One region of the Agrobacterium sp. 22-210-1 genome, then DNA from elsewhere that is predicted to be linked to it. Evidence: predicted binding sites of a transcription regulator. Region 1 holds the regulator's gene; each other region holds the start of a gene.
The links. Region 1 encodes LexA, which represses DNA repair genes until DNA is damaged. Its sites were predicted from a motif close to TGTTCNNNNTGTGTTCNG; they were not measured.

Region 1 (8,070 bases):
GTCTCAGCGTCGATCCCGATGTGATGGCGGTGCGGCAAAAGCGGGCGGAACGCTCCCTTCCGGCAAAGGGTGAAGCCAAAACCATTCTTCTGCTGCCCGGGTCGCGCTCCACGGAAACCACGCGGTTGATGGAGCCATTTAGAGAGGCCGCAAAGGCCTTTGTGGAACGCAACGGCCCAACCCGTTTCGTGTTGCCCACCGTGCCGCGTCAGGAAAACCGTATACGCGAGCTGGCGGCAACATGGCCGGAGTATATAAGGCCCGAAATCGGCATTGATTCCGCCTTCAAATGGAACGCCTTTGCGCGGGCCGATGCGGCGATCGCTGCGTCCGGTACTGTTATTCTCGAACTGGCGCTTGCCGGCGTGCCGACCGTTTCTGTTTATAAGACCGACTGGATTTTCACCATGCTCAGCAAGCGGGTAAAAACCTGGACGGGCGCGCTTCCGAACCTGATTGCCGACTACCCGGTTGTACCAGAATATCTCAACGAGGTGGTGCGGCCAGGGTCCATGCTGCGCTGGGCCGAACGGCTTGCATCCGACACCACCGAGCGGCGGGCGATGCTTGAGGGTTACGCTCTGGTGCAGCAGCGCTTGCACACCGATGTGCCTCCGGGCGAAACCGGCGCTGGCATCCTTCTCGATGTGTTTAACGCCCGCAGACAGCAAGGCTGATAGAGGCTGGCCGTCGTAGCCGTTGGCCGAACGTGTTTCTCTTACCGAAATATCCAATAAAAAAGGCCGGCGGATTTTCACCCGCCGGCCTTTGATGTTTTGATTCCCGGTTTAGCGCTTGGAAACCGGAACGTAGTCACGCTTGCCGGCGCCCGTGTAGAGCTGGCGCGGACGGCCGATGCGCTGCTGCGGATCTTCGATCATTTCGTTCCACTGTGCGATCCAGCCGACGGTGCGGGCGAGCGCGAAGAGAACGGTGAACATGGTGGTGGGGAAGCCGAGCGCCTTCAGCGTGATGCCCGAATAGAAGTCGACATTCGGGTAAAGCTTCTTTTCGACGAAGTAGGGGTCGGAAAGGGCGATCTTTTCCAGTTCCAGCGCAACCTGCATGATCGGATCGTCGGAATTGCCGGTGGCTTCCAGCACTTCATACATCGTCTTCTGCATGATCTTGGCGCGCGGGTCGTAGTTCTTGTACACGCGGTGGCCAAAGCCCATCAGGCGGAACGGATCGTTCTTGTCCTTGGCGCGGGCGATGTATTCCGGAATACGGTCAACGGAGCCGATCTCGTTCAGCATGTTGAGCGCCGCTTCGTTGGCGCCGCCGTGGGCAGGGCCCCAGAGGCAGGCGATGCCAGCCGCAATACAGGCGAACGGGTTCGCACCCGAAGAACCGGCAAGACGCACCGTGGAGGTGGAAGCGTTCTGCTCGTGGTCGGCATGCAGGATGAAGATGCGGTCCATGGCGCGGGCCAGAACCGGATCGACCTTGTAATCCTCGCAGGGCACGGCAAAGCACATGTGCAGGAAGTTGGAAGCGTAATCCAGATCGTTCTTCGGGTAAACGAAGGGCTGACCGATATGGTACTTGTACGCCATGGCGGCGATCGTCGGCATCTTCGCGATCATGCGCAGCGAAGCGACCATGCGCTGGTGCGGATCGGTAATGTCGGTCGAGTCGTGATAGAAGGCCGAGAGTGCGCCGACCGTGCCGCACATGACGGCCATCGGATGCGCATCGCGACGGTAGCCGGTGAAGAAGCGGCTCATCTGCTCATGCACCATGGTGTGGCGCGTAACGCGGGTGTCGAAGTCCTTCTTCTGCGCAGCCGTCGGCAGTTCGCCGTAAAGCAGCAGATAGCAGGTTTCCAGGAAGTCGCCCTGTTCGGCAAGCTGCTCGATCGGGAAGCCGCGGTGAAGGAGAACACCTTCGTCACCATCGATATAAGTGATCTTGGATTCGCAGGAGGCCGTCGACGTGAAACCCGGGTCGTAAGTGAAGGAGCCCGTGTGCTTGTAGAGCGTGGCGATATCGACGACGCTTGGTCCAATCGTGCCTTCCCTGACCGGGAGTTCCACCTGCTTTTCGCCAAGTGTCACTGTAGCGCTTTTTTCCGTCATACTGATCCTCCGAGAACATGCGGGTGGAGGCGTTGAGACACGCCTCGCGGTTAAGCGTCTACCGATTAGCTATATGATCCTTGCGCCGATGCCAAGCTATTCGAAGGTCAAATTGTGCATTGCGGCAAACGCAATTACGTTGCTTGCGGCTTTATCGGCCATGGCAATTCAATCTCGGTCAACGCAACATTAAAGGAAAGGATTGCAATCCTTCCCGCTGCCCTGCAAACCTGTTTCCGGTGCGGCAGGGGCGCGGCGCGGATTGCTTGGTCAAGGGGAAAAAAAGCATTTCGGATATGCCGAAACGTTGCAGGGTGGCTTGCCCGGCGCGCATGAAATCCTGTTTCCCGTTCACCGCGCCGGCGATGTTGTGGCTTATGATTTGCCCACCCTTGCTGTAAGGCGGAATCTCAAGGCAGTCATCGCCGGAAAGGTTGCCGACTGCGTCGCCGAAGAGCGCGCATTCGGCCATGATTTCCTTTTTGTTCCCGTCCTTATCGGCTGCGGCGCGATCCTGTGGTTTTCCCTTGATGTCACGCCGTCCTTGCCCGCTCTCGCAATCATATTCCTGCTTGCCGCCGGTCTGGCGCTGCTTACCCGGTATAATAACGGCCTGTCGGCGGCGGCCTGCGGCGCTGCCGCTTTTCTTCTGCTGGGCATGCTTCTGGCAGATATTGAAACCCGGCGAGCGGGAACAGTGGTGCTGGATACCCCGGTTACAACCACCATCACCGGCACGGTGGTTCGCCGGGAGGTGGATGCGCGCGGCTCCTGGCGATATGTTATTCAGCTGGCTGCGACGGAAGCACCGGCATTGTCGCGCCCGCCGACGAGAATTTCGCTGCTTTCCCGTGGCGGAGGTGAGCCGGTCGCACTTGGCGCGACCATTCAAGGCAAAGCCCGGCTGTCGCCACCTTCCGGTCCAGCCTTGCCGGGTCTGAACGACTTTGCCTTCGCTTCCTATTTCAAAGGCATAGGTGCGACCGGATTTTTCTACAAGCCGCCGCAGGCGCTGATATCACCAAAGGGAGACATGAAAGGCGAAACGCGTTGGCTGGAATGGGCGGATATGCGGCTTTATGGCCTGCGCAGCGCAATTGCAGAGCGCATCCGCAACACCATTGGCGGTGACGCCGGAGCCTTCGCCGCCTCCATTGTCACCGATGAGAGACAGGCGATCTCGGCACCCACGATGGAAGCATTGAGGCTTTCCGGCCTTGCCCATATCGTCGCCATATCCGGGCTGAACATGGCGCTCGCCGCAGGCATATTCTTTGTGGGGTTGAGGCTGACCTTCAGCCTGTTTCCTGCCTTTGCTCAGCGCTGGCCCGTCAAGAAGATTTCGGCTTTCGCGGCGCTCTTGATGACGCTCGCCTATTACCTGATTTCCGGTTTCGCCGTCTCCGCTGAGCGTGCTTGGCTGATGATGTCGGTGATGCTGATCGCGGTCCTTTTTGATCAGCCGTCGCTCAGCCTCCGCAATGTGGCTATTTCGGCTCTCATCATCCTCGGCTTTTCGCCTTCGGAAATCATGGGGCCGAGTTTCCAGATGTCGTTTGCCGCGACCATCGCGCTCGTATCCACCTATGCCTGGTGGGGCCGCCGGCGCAGCGATCACGAGCGACTGTTGATCGGACGCAGACCGGTGTGGATGACGGCGGCGCAAATGGCAGGCACTGTCATTGGCGGCGTCATCACCACATCGTTGATTGGCGGACTTTCGACGGCGATCTATTCGGCAGAGCATTTTCACCGTGTCACCACCTATGGACTTTTCGCCAATCTGGCCGCCATGCCGCTGATGTCGCTGATCGTCATGCCCTTTGGCCTGCTCGCCATGCTGCTGATGCCGTTCGGGTTGGATGCGCCATTCCTGAAGATCATGGGCTATGGCATGGCGCTCGTCATCGAAGTCGCCAATGAAGTGGCGTCCTGGGGCGGCAGCGCGGCGACGGGGCGGCCACATGAGTGGTTCATTGGCCTCGGCTCCGCTGGCTTTCTGCTGCTGACCTTGCTGCGCAGCCGGCTTGCATTGCTCGGTATTCCGCTTCTTGTCTCCGCCTTCGGCCTGTCGGCGGCCGTGGCCTATCGCGATGTCCCGGATTTGCTCATTCACGAGGAGGGTGAGTTGGTGGCGCTGCTGGAAGAGGGGAAGGTCTATACGACAAAAACGCGACCGCAGGGCTTCGTATACGACCAGTGGCAAAGAGCACTCCTGTTGCCGGAACAGCCTGTGCCACCGGTCATTCTTAAAGCGCATGCCGCAGTAACCAGTGTAGGCTTGACCGCAAAATCAAAACTTACGCCGGAGGAGATGAGGGCGGTGATGCGGCAGATGACGGCAGCGCTGAAAGATGCGCAACCCGGCGTCTTCACCTGCAGCAAAGGCATATGGTGCGTGGCGCGCGCCAGGAGCGGGGAGTGGATCGTCGTTCTGGAAGATGGCCGGTTTGCCGGAAAAGCCTGCGATATCGCCGATATTGTCGTCGTTTCCCGCAGGACCTCGTTTTCAAAATGCCGCTCAGGAGCGCTGTTGCTGAACCGCGATACTTTGCGGCGTACAGGTTCGGTAGAAATAAACTTTGCCGGCAGCGATCAGTCTGCGGTCGTCGGACGACTACGCGCAGCGATTGCCGGGGCGAACAGGCCATGGAGCGAGCACCGCTACTACGACTGGAAAAGCGACCGCTTCGAATACGAGGTGCCGGAACCGGTCAGGCAGTTGCTGACGGCATCGCAATAAACGCCGTCAGCAGTGATATTCAGACCTTCACGCGCAGATCGTCAGTCAATGCGCCAATGCCGCTGATTTCCTGTTCATGCGCCGCATCGCGCCAGATCTCCTTCAATCCGGCCTCATACCACTCACGCATGGCGGGCAGGGTGAGCAGCCGATCGCAATAGACTTTTGCCGCAGGTGAAAGATCGGCGCCATAGGTCTGGAAACGGAACGCCACCGGGCAGAAAAAAGCATCGACCGCCGTGAATTTCTGACCGGCAAGATAGGGACCGCCGAATTTTGTCAGACCTTCGCTCCATAGCGCATCGATGCGCTTTATGTCTGCCGCAAGCCCGGCATCGCCACCCTTCGGCTTGACCCGAATACCGACAGACATGGGATAAAGATTGCGCAGTGAGGAAAAGCCGGCATGCATTTCGCTCGCCGCCGAACGCGACCATGCCCGCGCCTGCTTGTCGCTCGCCCAGACGCCCTGGTGCCGTTCTGCGAGATATTCGGCGATCGACAGCGTTTCCCATATCGTCACGCCATCATCGACAAGGCAGGGCACCTTGCCGGTCGGCGAGAAGCTGGAAAAGGCGACGCCTTCGCCAAACGGAACAAGTTTCTCATCAAAGGCGATACCGAGCGTGCGCATCAACACCCACGGCCGCAGCGACCATGAGGAGTAGTTCTTGTTGGCGATATATAGATCGTACATGGCTTATCTCCCGGATATGACGCGCATTTCTATACCTGTCGGGGCATGATGGAATACCGAAAATAATCCATGGCACCCATAAGTCGCGTTGATGAATGACGGGGGCTTTGCACCGAGTATCACCATTCGATGGCAGCGCCAGGCCAGCCGCATCCCCCAGTGTAAACGAACTCACGCAACCAGACGTCCACGGCATATGACGCAGCGGCGACAACAGGCCGGGGGCAAGGCCGTAACAACGATATCCATATGAAACTGGAACTGATCTTTACCAGACAGAATCTGTATGTGTGTGGGAAGCATAAGATTGCCCGACACTCGCATGGTCAGCCGAATTCCGGAATTGCCGTCATCTTCGACAGGAGCCGTCTCATGACGACGCCTGTCTTGAGAGGATCACGGTTAAATCAGATCAATGGTAACGGCGTATAAGTCCGACCAGTTTGCCCTGAATTTTTACCCGATCAGGCCCGAAGATACGGGTTTCATAAGCGGGGTTGGCCGCTTCCAGCGCGATGGAAGCGCCCTTGCGGCGGAAACGCTTCAGCGTCGCTTCCTCGTCATCCACCAGTGCCACGACGATATCGCCCGGATTGGCGGTATTGCTGTTGCGGATGATGACGGTATCGCCGTCGAAAATCCCGGCCTCGATCATCGAATCGCCCTTAACTTCGAGCGCGTAATGTTCACCCGAACCCAGCATGTCGACCGGCACGGCAACATCATGCGTATTGTTCTGAATGGCGGAAATCGGCACGCCGGCGGCGATGCGACCCATGACCGGAACGGTGACCGCGCCGCCGAGATCGTTGGCGGGCGCCTTGGGTGCCGGTGCGGGTTCTGGCGCCTTCGGCTTTCCGAGGCTGCCTTCGATGACGCTTGGCGAAAAGCCGCGCTGCGGCCTCGCGCCCGGCGCATAGGCCTCCGGCAGCTTGATGACTTCCAGCGCCCGCGCCCTGTTAGGTAGCCGGCGAATAAAGCCGCGCTCTTCGAGGGCGGTAATCAGCCGGTGGATGCCGGATTTGGAAGCAAGATCGAGTGCGTCCTTCATTTCATCGAAGGAGGGCGGCACGCCGGACTCTTTCATTCGTTCATGAATGAAGAGAAGCAATTCCTGCTGTTTGCGCGTGAGCATGAGGAAAACACCCTTGAGAATCGTCGTTGAAGTCGCGAAACAAATACAGAACGAACACTATATGTTCCATATGTGTTCCGCAATCCCCTAAAATTTCGTGAAGCTGCTATCTGTTGTTTTGATGATTTGCCTGAAAGCACGAAATTGTGCTTTTCTGCCTTCCTAACTGTTCCGGCATGGCCATGCCGCATGCGACAGCAGGAAGCAGGGAAATGACGAAACCGTACCGCATCGACCATCTCGTACTGCCTGTCGAGCACATCGACGTCGCAGAAAATCGCCTTGGAAACCTGGGATTTACAGTAGCGCCAGCGGCTCTTCACCCGTTTGGCACGCAGAATGCCTGCGTTTTTTTCGCCGACGGCACGTATCTGGAGCCTCTCGTGATTGCTGATCCGGCTAAATATAATGCCTCGATTGGCCGGAAAGATGTGTTTACCGGGCGGGATCAGGCCTTCCGGAAACATGCCGGAGGGGAGGGATTTTCCGCACTGGTCGCTGCAACGCAGGACGCTCTTGGCGATCATGACCGATTCGTAGCCTCAGGCCTCTCGGCCGGAAATGTCTTTGAATTTTCGCGGCCAGTCAAAATGCCGGATGGTTCGCAGAGCGAGGCGGCTTTTCGGCTGGCTTTTGCAGCCAGTGGTTCCTCGGCGGATTTCTTTCTGTTCAGCTGTCAGCGGTTGCAGGCCTTGCCAGGCGACCGCGCGGCGCTGGAACGCCATGCCAACGGCGTTTCCGGCCTCAACGAGATCGTGCTGTTTTCCGGTGGTGATGCGAATGCCGTGCAGCTGATCGAAACTGTGTTTGGCTGCGACGGAAAGGTGTCTCCGAATGGTGATGTGGTTTTCGCAACCGGCAATGCCCGGATAAGATTGACGCGGAAGCCGGTCTTTGACGGACTGGCCTTTAGTGTTCCCGAGGAGGGCGGTGGCGGATTGCGCGGCGCAGGCATCGTCTTTTCCGTTCGCGATCTTGCCGTGACACAGGCGGCACTTGCTGCTAATGGCGTGTCCAGCGCAGAAGCGGGCGGCCGGCTGGTGGTGCCCGCAGCGCCCGGTCAGGGTGTTGCCTTCGCCTTCGAGGAAAAATAATGAGCGTTACGAACAATCTCAAAGTCACCGCCGGCGATGGCGCCAGCAAGGTTTCCTTTTCCAATACCGAGCGTTTTTCGCTGATTGCCGGCCCCTGCCAGATGGAAAGCCGTGAACATGCCTTCATGATTGCGGGTGTGCTGAAGGAGCTTTGCGACAAGCTTGGAATTGGCCTCGTTTACAAATCCTCCTTCGACAAGGCGAACCGCACCTCGCTTTCCGGCAAGCGCGGCATAGGCCTTGACAGTGCGATGCAGGTTTTCGCCGATCTCAAGAAGGAATACGGTTTTCCTGTTCTGACCGACATTCACACCGAGGAACAA
Region 2 (8,070 bases), on a different contig from region 1:
GCGCAGCGGTGTCGTCAGAAGGCCGAGACGGGTCGTTGCGGCAACAAGGGTGAATTTGGAAAGATCGATCTTCACCGAGCGCGCCGCCGGTCCCTCGCCGATGATGAGATCGAGCTGGAAATCCTCCATCGCCGGATAGAGGATTTCCTCCACAGCAGGGTTTAGACGGTGGATTTCATCGATGAACAGAACATCGCGCTCCTCGAGATTGGTGAGAAGCGCGGCAAGATCGCCTGCCTTGGCAATGACCGGCCCTGATGTGGACTTGAAGTTGACGCCAAGCTCCTTGGCCATGATTTGCGCCAGCGTCGTCTTGCCGAGGCCGGGCGGGCCGACGAACAGTACGTGATCAAGCGCCTCGCCCCGGTTCTTGGCGGCTTCAATAAATACCTTGAGATTGGCGCGGGCTTCTGCCTGGCCGGTAAAATCGTCCAGCGACTGCGGACGTAGCGTGGTGTCGATATCCTCGCCGCGCTTTTCCGGGGTAATCAGTCTCTCCGCATCGCTCATTCAGGGCATTCCATTGTTATAGCCGAATTCATCAGGTAACCGCCGCCGCTATATCATGAGTATCGCAACAACGCGCTTCACGAAATTCAGGATATGTATGGGCTACACGCCCGCTTACCAGCCATTCTTACCGCGAAAGCTCTTTCAGCCCGAGCCGGATCAGCTTGGCGCTGTCCCCGCCCTCGCCGCCATTCTTCAGCGCGGCGGCAACGGCATTGGCGGCCTGATCACGCGAATAGCCAAGATTGGTGAGCGCGGAGACTGCGTCGGCAACAGGCGCGGAAGCAACGCCTTCCCCAAGTTCCTGCTTGAGCCCGATGGACGCCGAAGCATCCCCAGCGAACGCAGGCGCCTTGTTGCGAAGTTCCGTCACGAGGCGAACCGCCACTTTCGGCCCCACGCCGGGCGCACGCGAAATCATTACCTTGTCCTGAAGCGCGATGGCATTGGCAAGCTCGGAGGGCGACAGCGTGGAAAGGACGGCCAAAGCCACTTTCGAACCAACCCCCTGCACGCTCTGCAGCAGGTTGAACCACTCTCGCTCCAGCGCCGACAGAAAGCCGAACAGCTTCAGCTGGTCCTCGCGCACGTAGGTTTCGATGAACAGCACCACCGCCTCCCCGACGGAGCCGATTTTCGACAGTGTGCGCGCCGAACAATAGGCGACGTAACAGACGCCGTGCACATCCACCAGCACGTAATCCGCGCCGATTTCCTCGATGCTGCCCTTCAGTTTTCCGATCATGATGCCGCCCGCTCAATGAGACCTTATATTCAACCGGCCGCCAGGAGCCGCCGCATCCTGTCACCGCCGCGATTATGGGCGTGGCAGATGGCGATGGCGAGCGCGTCCGCTGCATCGTTACCCTTGAATTCGGCCTTCGGCATCAGGATTTTCAGCATCATGTGAATTTGCTGCTTTTCGCCGTGCCCGACGCCGATGACCGCCTTCTTCACAGCGTTCGGCGCATATTCGAAGACCGGCAATCCCGCACGTGCCGGAACCAGCATCGCAATGCCGCGCGCCTGGCCGAGTTTCAGCGTCGCCACTGCGTCCTTGTTCACGAAAGTCTGCTCCACCGCCGCCTCATCGGGCTGGTGGCTGTGCACGATGTCCGCCAGCCCGTCATGCAACTGGCAGAGCCGGGAGGCGAGGTCCATATCACCATCCGACGTTACCGTGCCGGAAGCGACAAACCGCAGGCTGTTGCCAAGGGTGTCGATGACACCCCAGCCGGTGCGCCGCAGTCCGGGGTCGATGCCAATGATTCGAATCGTCTTTTGCATGAGTTACCTTATCTTTCCGGCTGCGACCCTGCCAGCGATAAGTGAACAAAACGACAACATTGCTCAAATTTGCAATGCAGCATTTACCTCTGCTTAAACCGCGTACCGCATTGTTCCCCCACAAAACCAACAAAAGGGGAGCTGCGGACATGATGATCCGCAGCACAATATTTTCGCCATATCAGCCGTCCGATGGCGCCATCCATGCGTGGCGCGGGAACTGATCCGGCATTGGGGGCTGCTTCGGCCATGCTGAATCGTTTTCATTCCATATCCACCAAAGTGCTGGTGATTTTCCTGGCGCTGATGGCAATCTCTACCGGGGCTCTGACCCTTCTCGGTTATCAAAGCAGCAGTGGCGTTCTCGAAGAACAGGCGTCGAAATCCATGGAGAGCATTCTCGTCTTCCGTGGCGACATGCTTCAGGAACGCCTTGAACAGCTGAAGACGCAGGCGGACTCCATCGCCAAGATCGAAGCACTGCAAATGGCTGTTGTTTCCATGCGCAGCGGCTGGGCAACCGTACAAAAGAATTCCGGTGACGCGAAGGCGGAACTGCAGCGAGTCTTCGTCAAGGAAAATCCCTTCGGTGAAAAGGAAAAGCTGATCAAGCCGGAAAGCCCAAGCGGCTTTTATTATTCGACCCATGAAAAGACCCAGACGGATATCGGCGGATATCTGCAGGGAACGCCGTTCAGCGACGTCCTTTTCATCGATCCGGCCGGCACGGTTTATTACTCTTATCTGAAGGGAACGGCCTTTGCGGAAACCGTGACCGGCGGCGTCTGGGCGGAAAGCGGTCTCGGCGCAGCATTTACACGCGGTGCCGCGAATGCCGAAAAAGCCGTCAACGACATGGCGCAAACCAGTTTCTCCGGCCTGCGCATAGATGCCGCAACGAAAGAGGTCGGTATTTATTTCGGCGTTCCGGTCGTCAAATTCGGTGCCTTCAAGGGCATCGTCCTCTTCCGCGTCAAGGAGGACGTGTTCAGCCAGATACTCGCAAAGGGCATCGCGGCCGGCAGTTCCGAACAATCGGCAATCATTTCGGCGGATGGCAAGGTTCTGGGCGAGCAGAGCGAAAAGCTCATCGGCCTCGACCCGGCAATCTACGGTTTCCATGGACAGGCGCTGAACGCCGCCGGCATGACGATTGCCAAGATCGACCGCCCGGATGGCGAGGCCAATGCCTATGCCCGCCCCTTCTCCTTTGCAGGTGAAAAATATCTCGCCGTCGAAAGCATGTTGCGCAGCGAGCTGAACGCGGGTTCCATCTCGATTGCCGGCACACTTGCCGTGATCGGCCTTTGCGTTCTGGCCGCCATGTGTGCGGCGACGGCCTTTTTCGCACGGCGCCTGTTCGCCCCGCTGGAAAAGCTCGCCGGGCTGACCGGCGAAGTGGCGGCAGGTCGTCTTGATGCGGAGATCGGCAATCAGGACCGGAAGGACGAGATCGGCCGCATGGCGCGTGCGCTCGGCAGTTTCCGTGAAAAGCTTATTCTGCAGCGGGAGATGGAAGAGACCGCATCACGCACCCGGGAGGAAGCCGAAACAGCCCGCCGCGCGCATCTTGCGCAACGGGAGGCCGAGGCCGGAACCCTGCAAATGGTCGTGCAGTCTCTGGACGAAGGTCTGGACCGGCTGGCGAACGGCAATCTTGCCTATCGTATCGACACCGTATTCCCCGACGATCTCGAAAGCCTGCGCCACAACTTCAATACGGCGCTTGCCCGGCTGAGCGAAACCATGCAGGCCATCGGCGGCAATTCCACAGCCGTTCGTGGCGGTTCCGAAGAAATGCGGGTGGGTGCCGACCAGCTGGCAGAGCGCACCGAGCGGCAGGCGGCCTCCATTACCGAGACGGCAAGCGCCATCAAGGCCATCACCGTGGCCGTCCGCGACCAGATCGAACGTGCCGAACAGGCAACGCGGATCGCCCATGACGCGAGCACGGAGGCGACGGCATCCAGCCGCGTGATGGAGCAGACCATCGCCGCCATGGAGGCGATCCAGACCTCATCGCGCCAGATCAACCAGATCATTGGCGTCATCGATGAAATCGCTTTCCAGACGAACCTTCTCGCATTGAATGCGGGTGTGGAAGCTGCCCGCGCGGGCGACGCCGGCAGGGGGTTTGCGGTTGTGGCACAGGAAGTGCGTGAACTGGCGCAGCGTTCGGCCGCCGCTGCCAAGGAAATCTCCAGCCTGCTGAAACGCTCCACCGACGAGGTTTCCGCAGGTGTTGTCTTAGTCGAAAAGGCAGGCGCTTCGCTCACCGGCATCGGCAAGCATGTACAGACCATCAGCTCCCGCATCGAGGAGATCATGGAATCGACCCGCGAGGAAGCGCAAACGCTTGCGGAAATCAATGGCACCGTCACCAGCCTCGACACCATGACGCAGCAGAATGCCGCCATGGTGGAGGAAACGACGGCCGCCATTCATAACCTCGCCTCCGAAGCGGGCGAGATGGACGGCAGGCTCGGACAATTCGTGCTGGCCACTGACGGGCAAGCAGCGGGACACGGCAAAACCCGTCAGTTCCGGCGGGCCAGCTGAGTTAAAGGGGCCTCTTCGGAGGCCCCAATTTTTTTGAACCATCCATCAATTCTATGCGACTTCTATGGTAAATCGGGACACGCGCCTTACATCCGCAGCAAAGATTTGAATTTACGCAGGAGCGTCGGATGATCCCCTTTTCCATTCTCGACCTTTCGCCCATCGGCGAAGGCGAGAGCGTCAGCACGGCGCTTGAAAATTCCCGCCGCATGGCAATCAAGGCCGAAGACCACGGCTATAACCGCATCTGGCTGGCGGAACACCACGGCATGCCGGGCATTGCCAGCGCGGCAACATCGCTCGTCATCGCCCATGTGGGTGCGGCCACGAAACATATCCGTGTCGGCTCCGGCGGCATCATGCTGCCCAACCATTCCCCTCTCGTCATCGCCGAGCAGTTCGGCACGCTAGCGGCGCTGCTGCCCGGCCGCGTCGATCTCGGTCTTGGCCGCGCGCCCGGAACCGATATGCGCACGGCACGGGCACTGCGCCGCAATCTTGATGCCGGTGCGGAAAACTTCCCGCAGGATATCATCGAACTGCAGCGTTACCTCGGCCCGCCACAGCAAGACCAGGCGATCCTCGCCGTGCCGGGCATGAATTCCAACGTGCCGCTCTGGCTGCTCGGCTCCAGCACATACAGCGCGCATCTCGCCGCGGCACTTGGCCTGCCCTATTCCTTCGCGTCACATTTTGCCCCTGACATGCTGATGGAGGCGATCCATATCTATCGCGAGCGCTTCCAGCCCTCCGAAGTGCTGGACAAGCCCTATGTGATGGTGGGTGTGATGGGTGTCGGCGCGGATACGGATGAGGAGGCGCAACATCTCTTCACCTCGTCCCAGCAGCAATTCGTCAATCTGCGCCGCAATGTCCGCACCCCGTTCCCGAAGCCGGTGCACAGCATGGACGGTTACTGGAACGAGATGGAGCGTTTCTCGGTGGAGCATACATTGCGTTTCGCCGCCGTCGGCTCGCCCGAAACGATCGAGCGTCATCTCGGTGGTTTCCTTGCCGAAACGCAGGCAGACGAACTGATCGTATCGATGCCGATCCATGACATCGAAAAACGGCTGCGTTCCGTGGAAATTTTCGCCGATGTGCGGAGTTCCATCAGGAAGGCGGCCTGAATAAAAAAGCCCCGGAGCGAGAGAGCTACCGGGGCTTTTTATTAAATCTGAAACGTCAGGCGGAGAGCTTGGCGAGAATTTCTTCGGAAACCTCGAAGTTGGAATAGACGCTCTGCACGTCGTCATCGTCTTCGAGATTGTCGATGAGCTTCATCAGCGACTGCGCCTTTTCTTCATCCACCGGCACCGTGTTCTGCGGCTTCCAGATGGCCTTGACGCTTTCGGCTTCGCCCAGCACGCCTTCCAGCGCCTTGGAAACCTCGTTCATCGCTTCGAACCCGCAGATGATGGTGTGGCCGTCTTCGGAGGATTCGACATCGTCGGCGCCCGCTTCGATGGCCGCTTCCATGACCTTGTCGGCATCGCCGACTTCGACCTTATAGGTGATTTCGCCAACGCGGTCGAAGGAGAAGGAAACGGAGCCCGTTTCACCCAGCGCGCCACCGGCCTTGGTGAAGATGGAGCGCACGTTGGAGGCGGTGCGGTTGCGGTTGTCGGTCAGGGCCTCGACGACGACGGCAACGCCACCCGGGCCGTAACCCTCGTAACGGACTTCATCGTAGTTTTCGCTGTCTGCACCGGAAGCTTTCTTGATCGCGCGCTCGATATTGTCCTTCGGCATGGACTGGGCCTTGGCGTTCTGGATTGCCAGACGCAGGCGCGCGTTCATGTTCGGGTCGGGCATGCCCGCCTTTGCCGCAACGGTGATTTCACGCGCAAGCTTGGAAAACATTTTGGACCGTACGGAGTCCTGCTTGCCCTTGCGGTGCATGATGTTCTTGAACTGTGAATGACCAGCCATGGAAAACCTGATTGTCTTAATTTGGAGATTGCGGGCCTTATAAGTGCGATACGCCCGCCGTTCAACCCCGCAAGCGCTTTCTCTTCCGTCAACAATAGAAGGAACTGATTTATCCGCTTCTCGTTTTGATCATGAACGCGGCACATGAGGGCATGGATTTCTCGCCGTCGCAGCAAAACAGACCGGAAGGAGAAAACACATGGTCAGCCTGACTGAAGCAAGAGAAGCCCCGGCCCGCCAGCTCTGGGACGAGATCAATTCCGTCCATGCCGGCATGCTCGGTCTGGAAGGCCTGCACAACCATATGCAGCCCATGGCGCCTCATGCTGACCCGAAGACCAACACCATCTGGTTTTTCTCCAAAAAAGACACCGATCTCGTAAAATCGCTGAAGTCAGGCTCGCGTGCGCATTTCTGCCTCGTCGGCAAGGACCATGATTATCACGCCTGCCTCTCCGGCATTCTGGAAGCGCGTGACGACAGGGCGAAGATCGACGAATACTGGAATTCCGTCACTGCCGCCTGGTTCGAACATGGCAAGGCCGATCCGCTGCTGACGATGCTGGCGCTTCACGTCGATGATGCCGATATCTGGGCGTCAACCGACAGCACGCTGAAATTCGGCTGGGAAATCGCCAAGGCCAACATGTCGGATGACAAGACACCCGACGTCGGCGTCCGCCAGCACCTCACCTTCGCCTGACACCTTTGCCTGGTTCTAGCTCCTGATTTTCCGGGCTCCCCCGGCCTTCCTCGCCCACCGCCTGCTACATGCCTTTCGGCACCAGTATCTGCGGTTGGCGGGGAAGGTTTCTCATTGAAACGCGGATCACCGGATCGGCGGCATAGGCAATCTGGAAACTTTCACCAAACATTGTCAGAAACTGCTCGAGCGGCGGCCCGGTGCGGTGCATCGGCAGGATCAGCGCGGAGCGCAGGCGTTTCACCACCCGGCTCATGCTGTCGGCCCCCATGGTCAGGCCGCCATCCACCGGAACCATCAGCACATCCAGGCGACCTATTTCGGCATAATGCGTATCCGTCAATTCGTGATGCAGGTGGCCGAGATGGCCTATGCATAGTCCTGCAACTTCGAAAATGAAGATGGAATTGCCGTTTTCCTGGAAGGATTCATAGTCACCCCAGCGGTTGCGGATATCGGTCGCGACATTGCGGATATAGACATCGCCCACCAGAACCTTGTGCTCGGCCTTTTCGCCCGGCGTATCGCTCCAGCCATGCAGCACGTGTTGAGTGGCTGGATCCGGATTGAGGGTGAAATGGGTCGAATGCGCCCTGTTCATCGTCACCACCGTCGGGGTGACGGGCGGGCGATAGACGCCATTATAGTCGGTGGCGATCGTCACCCCACCGGGGCTTTCGATAAGATAGGTGGAATGGCCGATGAAGCTGATCTTCACTTCTTCCCGGGAAGCGGCCTGGGCAAGCTGAACGCCGGGTGGATTGAAACTGGCGAACATCACACCGGGAATATTGCGGGCAATCGCCTGGCACTGGCTGACGGGCGGGCGACTTTCCGTCTGGGCGAAGGCCGCTCCCGCGCAGGTGAGCAGTCCCGTTATTGCAAGCATTAGCACACGCAGCATCATGCCACTCCCCTGAACTTGCGAAGGGCAGAGGATGAGACAGGTTTTGCAAGGCGTCCAGTTGCAAGAGCTGTGGGAATGCTCACAATCTCGTCATTGTGAGCATTCCCGCTGAAGGAGGGTCAGGCCCAGAAAGACGGAAGGGTTTCGGAGAGCCTCGGTCCGATGCGCAGTG
Region 3 (8,070 bases), 710 kb from region 1:
AGCTTGTCGCTCCACGGCTTCATCTCGTCTATGTGCTTGTAGGTCACAACCATATTCATCTTCGCGTTACGCTACTGCCGAAAGCCGGGCCTTGTCGCCGGAAAGCCGGTCGATCATGAAATCGGAATACCAGTTGACGAACTGCATCACACCGCCCTCGTCTTCCATGGAATAAGGCCCAGGCTGGTAAGCAGGCGACCGGATGCCGAAGGCGTTTTCCTCGACGATGCGGCGGTCCTGATCGTTGGTTTCGTTCCAGACGTGGGTCAGGTCTTCCAGATCGTAGTCGACGCCTTCCACCGCGTCCTTGTGCACCAGCCATTTGGTGGTGACCATGGTCTCATTGGCATTGAGCGGCAGCACCCGGAAGGAAATGGTGTGGTCGCCGAGGAAGTGGTTCCAGGTCGTCGGATAATGGAACAGCAGCAACGCGCCGATATGGCTGATGCTGACATCCTCGGACAGCGGCCGGCGCACGGCGCGTTTGCCCGACATGGTATAGCTTTCCGCCTCGCCGATCAGCGGCATGCGGGCGACGCGGAACTGGCCCTGCGGATCGATCTTGAAACGGCTCGGCAGGCCGGCGGCCTCGCAGCGCGCCCAGTGACCGCCGATCTCGGGATCGCTGGCGCCGCCATCCGTTCCCGTCACACTCGGGTTTTCGGGGTAAGTGCGGCAAAGTTCCGGGTGGTTGGCGGCGCAATGGTAGCACTCGCGGTTGTTTTCCCAGACCAGCTTCCAGTTGCCCTTTTCGATGATCGTGCTTTCATGCGCGACCTTGGCCTCCCAGATGCGGTGCGGGGCCATGTAGCTTTCGACTTCGGCCCGCATGGGCGCGAAATCCGCCGGCTGGTCGGCAAGGCAGATGAAGACGTAACCGGCAACGGTCTGGCAGGCGACCGGCTTCAGGCCGAATTCCGCCTTGTCGAACTCCTCGCCCATATGACGCGCGAACAGGAGCTTGCCATCCAGATCGTAGGTCCACTGGTGATAGGGACAGACGAGACGGGCGGACTGGCCCTTATGGGCGGAGCAGACGCGGGAACCACGATGGCGACAGGAATTGTGAAGGGCGCGGATCTCGCCGTCGCGTCCACGGACGATGACGACGGAATAGGAACCGACCTGCACGGTGAAATAATTGCCGGATTTGGGCACTTCGCAATCATGGCCGACAAACAGCCAGTCGCGATACCAGATGGTTTCCATATCCAGCTTGAAATAATCCTGGTCCGTGTAGAAGGGCTGTTCCAGGCTGAAGCCCTCGCGGCGGTTCTTCAGCTGGCGCAATACGGTATCACGCAATTCCATGGCCAAATCCTCGATCAAACCGCCCTGCCCGGCACCATTTACCGGGCTGCGGAAGCATGATCACATCTAAACACCGGCGGTCATTTGCAGCAGCACAGACAGCGACATCGGCTTCCGCATTGGCGACAAATTGCGACATCAGCAAATGCCTGCCATAGCCCATTCCGCTGCGAAATCCGGCAGCTACTTGGTGAACAAAACCACGTCGCAATATGACGCATGATATTGCGCGATTGCCTCTCCACCCATCAGAAAACAGGGGGTGCGACGCAACGGAGTATTAACGCGAACTAAATTATCTTGCCGCATCGACAGCAACGAGGGCGTTCCTGGTGGAGAAGGCGACACGCATACGTTATTTCGATGCGGCCAGACATTCGATCATGCCGATACGGTCGAAGACCGCGCATTCGGATTTTCTGCGCACCGGCCGGATCAGCCGTTATGAAGAACGCTGGTTGCCGCGGGAGCGTGTCTATTACAGCCATGAGGAGGTGGCAGCGATGACCGGGCGCAAGCTCGAGGCCGCCGCCGATGCCACCCATAGCCGCCTCAACACCTTTCACCAGTCCATCCGTTTTCCCAAGATGGTCTCCCACCATCTGCTCAACGACCGGCCACATCTCGGCTATTGTCACGTCACGGCGGCGAAAACCAGTTTCGACGCTGAACGCCACGTGCTGTGGTCCTTCTATTTCGCGAATTTTTTCGCCGAACTGAGCGGTGAAGAGAACTTCTTCGAAAATATCGATGCGCGTTATTCCCGGATGTATTTTGCCGTCGCCATCAATGCGCTTCCCGACAAGGAATTCGCAGTCGATACCTCCTTCCATCGCGGCGGCCTGCTGTTCCAGACCCATGACCCGCGCGTGGCGCTGAAAAATGTGCTGCTGCTCGGCGCGCGCTCGGAGGAGATGCGCAGGATCATCAAGGCGATATAAACGATAGCGCTTTCCATCCGGGCCCGAAATACGCTATTGAGCGCGCTGAAAGGCAGCATCATGGCGCGTCATATCAACATCGAAAATGAGCGGGAAACCGCGTTGCAGGCCGCCGTAGCGGAGCTTGCGGACGGCCAGCCCATCGCCCTGCCGACGGAAACCGTCTACGGCCTTGCCGCCGATGCGACCAATCCGGCGGCCATCACCCGCATTTACGAGACGAAAGGCCGGCCGCAGTTCAATCCGTTGATCTGCCATGTGGCCGATATTGCCATGGCCGAACGTTATGCGGTTTTGGACCCCATTTCGCTGAAGCTTGCGCAGGCCTTCTGGCCCGGCCCGCTGACGCTGGTTCTGCCGCTGAGACCGGAAAGCGGCATTCATTCGCTGGCAACGGCCGGGCTTGATACGGTCGGCATCCGCGTGCCGCAGGGTTTTGCCGGTGATCTGATCCGCCGGTTCGACAGGCCGCTGGCCGCCCCGAGCGCCAATAGTTCCGGCAAGATCAGCCCAACAAGTGCCGCCCATGTGGAGGCCGATCTCGGCCGGAAGATCAATCTCATTCTCGATGGCGGGGCCGCCTCGGTCGGCGTCGAATCCACCATCGTCAAGGTGGACGAGGATGGTCGCGTACGGCTGCTTCGCCCCGGCGGCATCGTCACCGAGGACATAGAGACCATTGCCGGCCTGCGGCTGGAACGGCCCGAAAAAGCCTCTGCCGCGATTGAAGCGCCCGGAATGCTGGCGTCGCACTATGCGCCCGGTGCATCCGTGCGCCTCGGCGCCACATCTGTTTTGCCGAACGAAGCGCTGATCCGTTTCGGCAGCGTCACGATTAAGGGTGAAGAAGCGGCCCGCGCCGTTTTCGATCTCAGCCCCGCTGGCAATCTTGCCGAGGCCGCCGCCAATCTGTTCGATTATCTCAAAGCCGCCGATGCGACCGGCGCGAACACCATCGCCATCACCGCCATTCCCACACATGGTCTCGGAGAGGCGATCAACGACCGCCTTTCCCGCGCCGCCGCACCGAGAGGCTGACGGCACTTAACCCCTTTTCGCCCATGCTTCAAAAGACAGCGAGACACCCATGACCGCCATCCCCTCCTCCGACATCCTCGACCGCTTCACCGCCATTGTCGGCGAGAAAAATGCGGTGCGCGACCCGGCGGAAATGGCGCTGCGTCTGGTGGAAAATCGCGGGCTTTATCGCGGCGCCTCGCCGCTGCTCGTCAAACCCGGTTCGGTAGAAGAAGTTGCCGCCATCCTTAAGCTCGCCAGCGAGACCGGCACACCAATCGTGCCGCAGACCGGCAATACCGGCCTTGTCGGCGGCCAGACACCCCGGGCGGAAGGCACCGACATCATCCTGTCGCTGGAGCGCATGAACCGCATCCGCGATATCGATCCGGTCGCCAATGTCATCGTCGCCGATGCCGGCTGCATTCTCGATGACATCCACAAGGCAGCGGAGACGGTGGAACGGATGTTCCCGCTGTCGCTCGGCTCGCAAGGCTCCTGCCGCATCGGCGGCAATCTCGCCACCAATGCCGGCGGCACGGCTGTTCTCGCTTATGGCAATATGCGCCAGCTCTGCCTCGGGCTTGAAGTCGTCCTGCCAACCGGCGAAATCTGGAACGGGCTGCGCCGGCTGAAAAAAGACAATACGGGTTACGATCTGCGCGATCTCCTCATCGGTTCGGAAGGCACGCTCGGCGTCATCACCGGCGCGGTGCTGAAGCTGTTCCCGAAGCCGCTCGGCCATCAGGTGGCTTTTGCCGGGCTCGGCTCCACCGAAGACGCATTGAAGCTGTTCGAAATGGCCTCGAACCTCTGCGGTACGGCCCTGACCGGCTTCGAACTCATGCCGCGCATCGGCGTCGAATTCACTACGAAACATATTCCCGGTGTGCGCGACCCGCTGCAAACGCCGCATGACTGGTACGCGCTCATCGATATATCCACCTCCGATTCGGCGGAGACAGCCGAGACGATGATGCAATCGCTGCTGGAGCGCGGTTTTGAGGCAGGGTTCGTTCAGGATGCGGTGATCGCGGCGTCAGAAGCCCAGCGACAGGCGCTGTGGCACATGCGTGAAAGCATGTCGGATGCGCAAAAGCCGGAAGGCGGCTCGATCAAGCATGACGTTTCTGTTCCGGTCTCGAAAATTCCGGAATTCATGGCGACGGCGGAAAAGGCGGTGATTGCCGCTATTCCCGGCGCCCGCGTCTGCGCCTTCGGCCATCTTGGCGATGGCAACATCCACTACAATATTTCCCAGCCTGTTGGTGCCGACAAGGCCGAATTTCTTGGTCGCTGGCGAGACATGAACGAGATCGTCCATGGTATCGTGCTGACGCTCGGCGGCTCCATTTCCGCCGAACATGGCATTGGCCAGCTGAAACGCGACGAACTGGCCGCCATTCGGCCCGGCATCGAAATGGACCTGATGCGGCGCATCAAGCACGCCTTTGACCCGGCCGGCATCATGAACCCCGGCAAGGTGCTTGCCGCTGGCTAGGTTGGGCTTTCAGGAAGACTGATGCGGGCGGTTTTGGCCGCCCGCTTTTCGTGACGACAGGGCCGGCTCAAACTAACGGGCGCATTCGATCAATTTCTGAAGACCGCCCCAATTGTCGAAATGCGTTTTTCCCATTGCCGCAATTTCAGCCCGCCATTTTTTAGCGTCAACGGTCGGATGGGACGTCTTTCCGGGAAACACCACCGTAATAACCGGGATCGGATCTTTATTTTTGCGTTCGTCGGCAATGCCCGATTTCGCTCTCAGAACGCCACCCCTGTCCACAAGCGGATTGTTGCCGATATCCTGGTGGAAGCGCACGGAGGCCTCACCGAGCTTGCCGCCGTCACCATAAACCCCGTACGCGAAGCGCTTGGTCGCCGGGCGATAGACCACGGCGATATCGCCGTCCTTCACGCCATATTTCCTCACGAAGCTGCTGGACAAAACAACATAGGGAATTTCGGTGGCATCGACCCAATGCCTTTGTGTCCCCGCCGGTCCATCCGGAACTGAAACAGATGTTTCGGTGATAAAAGCCTTGCCGGGCAAGGGATCGCCGGCTTTTTGAATTATCGGCTTATTGTTCTCATCTTTCGAAAAGCCGAAAATCCTGACCTTCGAATAATCACCCGTGGCAACGGCTTTCTTCCAGGCATTCTGGCATTTTTTTTGCCATCCCTTGGGGTCCGTATCGGGTGTTGAACCCACGGCCGTCATGCCGTCGCAGGTATAAGACAGCCCCTCCCCATTCACGAGATAAGAGTTGGGCGCCCCATCCGCATCGACCTTGAGTTCCTTTGTGGAAAAAACGACACCTCCCGTTCCACACATGGCCTGAGACAAGGCTGTCGTTGGCAGCGCCAATAGTGTGGCAGCGCAAAAGACAGCGTGCATCCTGGAAGAATTCGACCTGAAAAATCCGTGTGACATGCAACCCTCCCCCTACAAAACATGTATAGGTTGCATTTATTCATGCAGAAGTCGAGTCCAGTCTTTTTCAGGGACAGAATCGGGTGTCTCAGCTGCATTTCAGCCCGTTTAAATCTTCAATTCTTCAGAATTAGTCTTCAAGCAGCTTCAGGATTACGGGCTAGCCCGACGGCCGGGCGGTCCAGGCGGGAAGCAGCTCCGCATTCAGGCGGCGCGGCTTTTGCGCATGGACGAACTGCGTCAGGCCCATGCCGGATTTCGCAATCGCCACCGCATGTTTCTTCGGCATCAGGTAACCATATTCCAGCGGCGGCGAGCGACGCATGATTCGGCTGAAGAATGGACGCTTGTGGTAACGGGAGGGCGAAAACCGCGCCGGCTCCGCACATATCGTCACATATTCCAATATTTCCTCAATCCAGCCGCTTTGCGGCCGCGCACCTGGCTCCACCAGCAATATCCACTGTCCGCGCGCAGAGCGCATGACATCTTCAATGTCCCATTGCCCATAAAAGCGGCAGCCGGCGGCATCGGCGACACGCGACGATCCATCGCGCGAGCCGTGATCGAGGATCACCACATCGCTTACAAGCCCTTCCACGGCACCGGTTACAAGCGCAGACAAGGTATGCGCCAGCTCCGGTTCCTGATCCCGGCATTCCATTATGACTGTCAACATATGCATAGCTCTAACGCATCGCACAATAAATTGCCACTATGCCCTTCACGGTAAAATCTGCCATTCGCAGTGCGGATCGGCACCCCGCTTCGCGGCGAAATCACTCCCCCAACCTTTCCCTGCATGGATGTGGACAAAGATCAGTTCTGCGTTTTTTGTTCTTGTATTGTTCTCATTTCTGCGTTAGGAATTTAATCATCGAAGAGGTGATGAAAGCCTGTTTGAACGGAAACGGTTTAGGGTGTTTGGCGGGCCTTCAGGCGCGCGGCGCTCGGGAGCATCCAGATGAGAAACCATACGCTTTCGGGGCAGGCTGCCTTCCAGCCGAGCCATATGCCAGATATTGCCAACGCGCTGGCCGATGCATCGGGCCTGCGGATCGAGATCGACCGTCGTCGCGGCCGTGGCGCCGGGATCAATCCGGATGGACGCTTCGAGGCCCTGCAGCGCGAGGTTTTCGACGATGGCTGGCAGACGCTCGAAGACATGCCGGAATTCCGCACCGAGGTGCAGGTGGAAAAGCCGCGCAGCATCATCACCCGCAACGAATCGCCCGATATCCCGTTCGACCGCTCCATCAACCCCTATCGCGGCTGCGAACATGGCTGCATCTATTGTTTCGCAAGGCCTACGCACAGCTATATGGGTCTTTCGGCCGGGCTGGATTTCGAATCGAAGCTGTTTGCCAAGCCGGATGCGGCGAAGCTTCTGGAACGCGAGCTGGCAAAACCGGGTTACAAGCCGCGGGTGATCGCCATCGGCACCAATACCGACCCTTATCAGCCAATCGAGCGTGAATGGCGCATCATGCGGCAGATACTGGAAGTGCTGGCCAAGGCCGACCATCCCGTCGCCATCGTCACCAAATCGGCGCTGATCAAGCGGGATATCGACATTCTGGCGCCCATGGCCAAAAAGGGTCTCGCCAAGGTCGGCATTTCCGTGACGACGCTGGATCGCAAGCTCTCGCGCAACATGGAGCCACGCGCCGCCACGCCGGAGAAGCGGCTGGAAGCGGTCAAGGCGCTGACGGGGGCGGGTATTCCGGTTGCCGTGATGATGGCGCCTGTCATCCCGGCACTCAACGATCATGAAATCGAACGGATTCTGGAAGCCGGCAAGGCAGCCGGTGCGACCGAAGCGTCTTACGTGCTGCTACGCCTGCCGCTGGAGGTGAGCCCGCTCTTCCGCGACTGGCTGCTGCGCAACTATCCGGACCGCTACCGTCACGTCATGTCACTGGTGCGCTCCATGCGCGACGGCAAGGATTATGATGCGGAGTTCGGAAAACGCATGAAGGGCGCCGGTCCTTACGCCTGGCAGATCGGCAGGCGTTTCGAGATGGCGACGAAGCGGCTTGGCCTCATCCGCCGCGGCATTCATCTGCGCGACGATCTCTTCGTGCCGCCGGGCGGTGCGGGGGTGCAATTGTCGCTGCTTTGAGAAGCAAAGGCAGGAAGTGGCTTGGGGTGATGAATGTCCGAAATACACTCAACCTCATCCTCGGGCTCGACCCGGGGATCCATCGTTCGACGGGTTGTGGATCCTCGGGTCGAGCCCGAGGATGACGTCGAGTTTGAAGGATAGGTCGTCAATAATTTGAGGCTCGGCAAGCCGAAAATAGATTGAATCCAAAACGATAAGGAGCAACCACCTCGTCTCGTTGCTCTCGACGAAATGCCCGGCGG

Region 2: a site for LexA is predicted at 1,839-1,856, ahead of ruvC (crossover junction endodeoxyribonuclease RuvC). Genes of this name have one in related genera too.
Region 3: a site for LexA is predicted at 6,539-6,556, ahead of ACQZ5F_RS09965 (PA0069 family radical SAM protein). Genes of this name have one in related genera too.

The regions. Positions count from the first base shown of each region.
Region 1 covers NZ_JBNWCI010000001.1:1,256,274-1,264,343, reverse strand. The annotation lists gene lpxB (lipid-A-disaccharide synthase) at 1-677, shown strand, start outside; gene gltA (citrate synthase) at 789-2,078, opposite strand; gene ACQZ5F_RS06340 (ComEC/Rec2 family competence protein) at 2,386-4,821, shown strand; gene ACQZ5F_RS06335 (glutathione S-transferase family protein) at 4,841-5,518, opposite strand; gene lexA (transcriptional repressor LexA) at 5,931-6,653, opposite strand; gene ACQZ5F_RS06325 (VOC family protein) at 6,866-7,747, shown strand; gene kdsA (3-deoxy-8-phosphooctulonate synthase) at 7,747-8,070, shown strand, end outside.
Region 2 covers NZ_JBNWCI010000002.1:864,546-872,615, forward strand. The annotation lists gene ruvB (Holliday junction branch migration DNA helicase RuvB) at 1-510, opposite strand, end outside; gene ruvA (Holliday junction branch migration protein RuvA) at 638-1,255, opposite strand; gene ruvC (crossover junction endodeoxyribonuclease RuvC) at 1,285-1,797, opposite strand; gene ACQZ5F_RS17020 (methyl-accepting chemotaxis protein) at 2,047-4,356, shown strand; gene ACQZ5F_RS17025 (LLM class flavin-dependent oxidoreductase) at 4,485-5,486, shown strand; gene ACQZ5F_RS17030 (YebC/PmpR family DNA-binding transcriptional regulator) at 5,542-6,288, opposite strand; gene ACQZ5F_RS17035 (pyridoxamine 5'-phosphate oxidase family protein) at 6,488-6,991, shown strand; gene ACQZ5F_RS17040 (MBL fold metallo-hydrolase) at 7,056-7,898, opposite strand; gene ACQZ5F_RS17045 (TIGR00282 family metallophosphoesterase) at 8,018-8,070, opposite strand, start outside.
Region 3 covers NZ_JBNWCI010000001.1:1,961,609-1,969,678, forward strand. The annotation lists gene ACQZ5F_RS09930 (FAD-binding oxidoreductase) at 1-59, opposite strand, end outside; gene ACQZ5F_RS09935 (aromatic ring-hydroxylating oxygenase subunit alpha) at 67-1,311, opposite strand; gene ACQZ5F_RS09940 (DUF6656 family protein) at 1,644-2,252, shown strand; gene ACQZ5F_RS09945 (L-threonylcarbamoyladenylate synthase) at 2,313-3,290, shown strand; gene ACQZ5F_RS09950 (FAD-binding oxidoreductase) at 3,340-4,770, shown strand; gene ACQZ5F_RS09955 (glycoside hydrolase family 75 protein) at 4,843-5,703, opposite strand; gene ACQZ5F_RS09960 (glycosyl transferase) at 5,864-6,382, opposite strand; gene ACQZ5F_RS09965 (PA0069 family radical SAM protein) at 6,668-7,825, shown strand.